Regions from separate parts of the Acidovorax sp. ACV01 genome, predicted to be linked through region 2. Evidence: riboswitches for the same ligand, from Rfam matches in the RefSeq annotation. Region 2 holds a riboswitch; the other holds the start of a gene.
What was found. Region 2 has a riboswitch for glycine ahead of gcvT (glycine cleavage system aminomethyltransferase GcvT). Riboswitches for the same ligand answer to the same signal wherever they lie in the genome.

Region 1 (3,041 bases), on a different contig from region 2:
CTGGGCGGCTACAACAACGCCAGCTGGCGCGACCATGCCGTCACGTTGACCGTGGCATGACGCGGCTCCCCCCTGAGGCGCTGCGCGCCTTCCCCCCTGGGGGGGGACGCCACCCCCGGACTGGCGGAGCCAGATCCGCGGTGGCACGGGTGTTGGGGCGCGCCGGTATCGGACGGCATCGGGTGCCGGGGTGTGGCTTGCTGGTGGGGGTAGCGTTACTGTGGGCGGGTGCCAGCTGGGCCGCCGACCCTGCCGAACTGGCGCGCGGCAAGGAGCTGTTCACCAAGATCCAGCCCGCCTGCGCCGTGTGCCACACGCTGCAGGCTGCGGGCGCCGAGGGACAGGTCGGCCCGGTGCTGGATGAACTCAAGCCCGATGCGGGCCGCGTGATGCGGGCGTTGAAGGCGGGCATCGGCGCGATGCCCTCGTATGCCGAGCGCATGAGCGAAAAGGACATGTTGGCCGTGGCCGCCTTCGTGGCCCAGGCCACGGGCGCGGCCCCATAACGCCGGGCCGCCGGTTCAGGCCGTCGTGCGCGAGGGCAGCAGCGCGGCCGCCCGCCGGTCGCGCTCCAGCCCCTGGAAGTCGAAATCCACCTGCGGCGCGCGCCCGCTCACGATGTCGGCCAGCGCCTGGCCCGAGCCGCAGGCGTGCGTCCAGCCCAGCGTGCCGTGGCCGGTGTTGAGGAACAGGTTGGCGAGCTTCGTCTTGCCGATCAGCGGCACATTGCTGGGCGTGGCGGGGCGCAGGCCGGTCCAGAACTGGGCCTGGCTGGCGTCGCCCGCACCAGGAAAAAGCTGCTCCACGCGGCGCACGATGGCGTCGCAGCGCACCTGGTTCAGGTGGCGGTCGTAGCCGTTCAATTCAGCGGTGCCGGCAATGCGCAAACGATCACCCTGCTGGCTGGTGTAGCGCGAGAACACGAGCTTGAACTCGTCGTCCGTGAGGCTCACCTGGTGCGCCTTGGACGCGTCCTTGACCGGCATGGTCACCGAATAGCCCTTGGCTGGGTAGATCGGCAGGTGGATGCCCAGCGGCTGCGCCAGCAGCGGGCTGAACGAGCCCATGGCCAGCACGAAGGCGTCGCCCTGCACGCGCTCGAAGCGGCCCTCGGCGTTGGTCACTTCCACATGGTCGATGTTGCCGCCTGCCTCGCGCAGCGCCGTGATGTGGTGGCCCAGACGGAACTGCACACCCGCCGCCTCGCACAGTTTGGCCAGCTCGCGCGTGAACTGGTTGGCATCGCCCGATTCGTCCTCGGCCGTGAAGGTGGCGCCTGCCAGCTGCGGGCGGATGTGGGCCAGCGCTGGCTCGATGCGCGCGGCCTCGTCGGCGCTGATGACCTGGCGCTCGCAGCCCAGGGCGCGCATCTGCTCGGCCGGGGCCAGGGCGCCATCGAACTCTTTCGCGTTGGTGTAGAAGTGCAGGATGCCTTGCGTGCGCTGGTCGTACTGGATGCCGGTGGCTGCACGCAACTGCTGCAGCACGCTGCGGCTGTAGGTGCCCAGGCTCACGATCTGCTCGATGTTGTGGCGCGTGCGCGCCGGCGTGCAATTGCGCAGAAAGGCCAGGCCCCAGAGCCACTGCCGCATGTCGGCGCGGAGGCGAAACAGCAAGGGGGCGTCTTCTTTGCCCAGCCACTGCAGCACCTTGAGCGGCGCGCTGGGGTTGGCCCAGGGTTCGGCGTGGCTGACCGAGATCTGCCCACCGTTGGCAAAGCTGGTTTCGGCGCCGGGGGCTCCCTGGCGGTCAATGACGGTCACTTCGTGGCCGAGCTGTTGCAGGAAATAAGCCGAAGTCACGCCGAGCAAACCGGCACCCAAAACAATCACGCGCATTTTTGAAGCCTTTTAAGGGTTCAGCGCTTGATGGACGTGCGTTGGTAGCTATTTTTTATATAGCAAGCAGTTGGCGCGCGTCCGCCAAGCTGCCGCTCCCCCTGTCCTTGGTACCTGAGAGATTCACCACACAGCCCACATGGCGCGCGGTTTGCTCCTTCGGTGCGCCACGGTGTGCCCGTGGCGGCTCTCCAGACGGCTTTGATGAATGGTGCAGTACGGGACCTGAGCGTGTATGGGAGTTTGCGCCTTCGGTGCAGCGGCGGGCGTGTGGCCTGCCGTGCTCTCCTGCGGGGCCCATTCTAGGAGGGCACGGGCGGCGGCAAAGTGTTTTTGCCGGCTAATGGGTGGCAATCGTTGCTGATGGTAGGAGGTGGCAGGTCGCCATAATCCAGCGACTTGACCCAGCCCAGGACGCTTTCCCTATGCCCGACACCGCTTTCGATCCCTTTGCCAGCGCGGCCGTCATCACCATGGCCCGCCAGGGGCGCACCCCCCGGCCGCTCGATTTGCCCGCAGCGCTGCGCCCGCGCGATGCGACCCAGGCCTATGCCGTGCAAGACATCGTGGTGCGCGAGCGGGGGGAGATTGCAGGCTGGAAGGTGGGCGCCGCGTCGCCCCAGGCACTGCCCACGCGGGCAGCGCTCACCCGTGATTCGGTGGTTGTGGCGCAAACCGTGCAGGCGGTGCATTTGTCTTCTGCAGGGTTCGCCGTGATGGGGGTCGAGGCCGAGCTGGTGTACGAGCTGGGTGCCGATTTGCCCGCCCGCTCCACGCCCTACAGTGCGGCCGAGGTGCTGGCTGCCGTGACCTCGGTGCGCGCCGCCATCGAGGTGTGCGATACGCGGTTTGCGGCCTGGGGGCTGCAGGGCGAATGGAGCCGCCTGGCCGACCAGGCCTGCCATGGCGCACTGGTCGTGGGTACGGGGGTGGCCGATGTGGCGGCGGTGCAGCCCCTGGCGCAAGCGGTGAGTTTGTCAGTGAACGGGATGGTGGCCGTGCAGCACGCCACCTGGGGCAACGCGGCGGGCGATCCGCTCCGGCTGCTGGTGTGGTTGGCCAACGAAGGCGCGCGCAGCCTGGGTGGGCTGCGCGCGGGGCAGTGGGTGACCACCGGTTCCTGCACAGGCACCGTGTTGGTGGCGCCGGGTGCGGTGGTGGTGGCTGAGTTTCCAGGCCTCGGACGCACCGAGGTTCATCTGG
Region 2 (3,041 bases):
CGAGAACCTTCAGGATGCCCTGCCCCGCGCGGGCGCCATTGCCGTTCGTGCCTTTGTGGCGGCGCTGCTGTTCGCATTTTTCGGTTTCATGGTCTGGTATGGCTGGCTTTACATGCAGCGCACCATGTTCCAGATGACCGCCGTCACGCAGATCCCGTTTGCCTATATCTACAGCGCCATGTTGATCGGCGGGGTGCTGCTGATTGCGCATTTCCTGTTTGTGGTGCGCGGATACGTGCTGCGGCGCGAGTTCGCTTCTGATGCGCACTTCGACGCGAATGCGAGCGCATCCCTATGAGCGCGTCGATCATTCTCATCGTCTCGGCCTGCCTGTTCCTTGCGATCGGTGTGCCCGTGGCGTTTGCGCTGGGCCTGGCCACAGCGGCCACGCTGATCCTGGCCGAGAGCTACCCGCTCATGGTGCTGCTCAAGGAGACCTTCACCGGCATTGACAGCTTTCCGCTGATGGCCGTCCCGTTCTTCATCCTCGCGGCCGAGCTGATGAGCGGCGGATCGCTGACCGAAGTGCTGCTCAAGTTTGCAGGCCAGTTTGTGGGGCATAAGCGGGGAGGCCTGGGCTACACCAACGTGGTGTCGCTCACTTTTTTCTCGGGCATCTCAGGCTCTGCGCTGGCCGATGCTGCCGGGCCAGGCTCCATGCTGATCCGCATGATGGACAAGGCAGGCTACGACCGCTCGTATGCAGCGGCCCTCACGGCGGCCACGGCCATCGTGGGGCCGATCATCCCGCCGTCGATCATCATGATCATCTATGCGCTGCAGGACGATTCGGTATCGGTGGGTGCGCTGTTCGTGGCGGGCCTGCTGCCGGGTCTGCTCATCGCGGTGGCAATGTGCGTGGTGAACTTCCATGTATCGAAGAAGCGCAACTACAAGGGCGACGGCAGGATGCCCCCGCTGGCCGATATCCTGCAGACCACCTGGAAGGCGCTGCCGGCCATCCTGCTGCCGGTGGTGATCCTGGGCGGCATGCGCGCAGGCTGGTTCACGCCCACCGAGGCGTCGGTGGTGGCGGTGTTCTATGCGCTGTTGTGTGGCAAGTTCGTGTACCGCACGCTGCAGTGGAAGGCGCTGCCCGACATCCTGGCGCGTTCGGCGCTGCTCTCGGCCTCGGTGCTGATCATCATCGGCCTGTCCGCATCTTTCGCCTGGGTGCTGACGATTGAAGGCGTTCCCCAGCAGATGGCCGAATGGCTGATCTCCATGCAGCTGTCGCCCTGGATGTTTCTCATCATCGTGAACATCTTCCTGCTGCTGTTCGGCATCTTTATCGAGCCGCTGCCTGGCGTGATGGTGCTCGCGCCCATCCTCGCACCGGTGGCCTTCAAGCTGGGCATCGACCCGGTGCACTTCGCAATGGTCGTGATCTACAACCTCACGCTGGGCATGATCACCCCGCCGGTGGGCGGCTTGCTGTTCGTCACTTGCAACGTGTCGCGCGTGCCCATGACACAACTGGTGCGCGAGCTGGCGCCGTTTCTGTGGGCCCATGGCGTGGTACTGGTGCTGCTGACCTTCGTGCCCCAGCTGTCCACCTGGCTGCCACACGTGCTCGGTTTCATCAAATAGAGGGTGCCGACGGTACCTGCGGATATACTTGCGCCCGTCAGGAGAGAGCCCTTTGCAACGTTTGCCAAAAGGGCCGCCGAAGGCGCAGGCAGCAGCCGAACGCTCAGGCAAAAGGACTGGCAACCGCCCGCAGTGATGCGGGCGTTCCCTTGCTGGAGAGAGATGGTCCACCGCATCGCGTGATGAGGCCATCCACCGAAGGAGCAAACCGCATGGCCAGCCAGGGCGCTGCGGTGAATCTCTCAGGTAAAGCGGACAGCAGGGCAAATCCCGTGGCCACCTTTGTGGTCGCGGCCCCTATTTGCCCGGAGTCCGCCATGTCATCCCCTGCCACATCCTCGCCCCTGCTCACCACGCCCCTGAACGCCCTGCACATCGAGCTGGGCGCCCGCATGGTGCCGTTTGCCGGCTATTCCATGCCCGTGCAATACCCTGCGGGCCTGATGGCTGAGCACCAGCACACGCGCAGCGCGGCAGGATTGTTCGATGTCTCGCACATGGGCCAGCTCAAGCTCGTCGGCCCTGACGCCGCAGCGGCGTTTGAAACCCTGATGCCAGTGGATGTGATCGACCTGCCCGTGGGCAAGCAGCGCTACGGGCTGCTGCTGACCGACGAAGGCACCATCATTGATGACCTGATGTTCTTCAACAAGGGCAACGACGAGATCTTCGTCATCGTGAACGGCGCCTGCAAGGTGGGCGACATCGCCCACATCCAGGCACGCATTGGCCAACGCTGCAACGTGGTTCCGATGCCCGACCATGCCCTGCTCGCGCTGCAGGGTCCGCAGGCCGTCACGGCCCTGGCGCGCATGGCGCCCGGCGTGGAAAAGCTGGTGTTCATGACGGGCGGCGATTTCGCCATTGCGGGCTGCACGTGTTTCGTGACCCGCAGCGGCTACACGGGCGAAGACGGCTTCGAGATCTCGGTGCCCGCCGCACAGGCCGACACCCTGGCCCGCGCCCTCCTTGCACAGCCTGAAATCAAACCCATCGGCCTGGGTGCGCGCAACTCGCTGCGGCTCGAAGCGGGCCTGTGCCTGTACGGCAACGATATCGACACCACCACCACGCCGCCCGAAGCGGCACTCAACTGGGCCATCCAGAAGGTGCGCCGCACGGGAGGCACACGCGCAGGCGGATTCCCCGGTGCCGACAAGGTGCTCGCGCAGATCGACAACCCCGCCAACCTGCAGCGCAAACGTGTGGGCCTGGTGGCGCTGGAGCGTGTACCTGTGCGCGAACACACCGAATTGCAAAGCACCGATGGCCGGAAGATCGGCGAAGTGACCAGCGGCCTGCTGGGCCCTACGGTGAACGAGCCCGTGGCCATGGGCTATGTCGCACCCGCCTTCGCCGCCGTGGGCACGCGTGTGAACGCCATCGTGCGTGGCAAGGCTGTGCCGATGGAAGTGCGTGCAATGCCCTTTGTGCCTGCCAACTATTTCCGT

Region 1: it holds a riboswitch for glycine, as region 2 does, so the genes downstream of both, IB243_RS21595 (D-amino acid dehydrogenase) here and gcvT (glycine cleavage system aminomethyltransferase GcvT) in region 2, are expected to answer to the same signal.

The regions. Positions count from the first base shown of each region.
Region 1 is NZ_JACUZT010000008.1:155,422-158,462, reverse strand. It holds gene IB243_RS21605 (sulfite oxidase) at 1-60, shown strand, start outside; gene IB243_RS21600 (cytochrome c) at 198-506, shown strand; gene IB243_RS21595 (D-amino acid dehydrogenase) at 522-1,838, opposite strand; glycine riboswitch at 1,930-2,043, opposite strand; gene IB243_RS21590 (2-keto-4-pentenoate hydratase) at 2,264-3,041, shown strand, end outside.
Region 2 is NZ_JACUZT010000001.1:452,486-455,526, reverse strand. It holds gene IB243_RS02140 (TRAP transporter small permease) at 1-298, shown strand, start outside; gene IB243_RS02135 (TRAP transporter large permease) at 295-1,590, shown strand; glycine riboswitch at 1,619-1,719, shown strand; glycine riboswitch at 1,733-1,859, shown strand; gene gcvT (glycine cleavage system aminomethyltransferase GcvT) at 1,908-3,041, shown strand, end outside.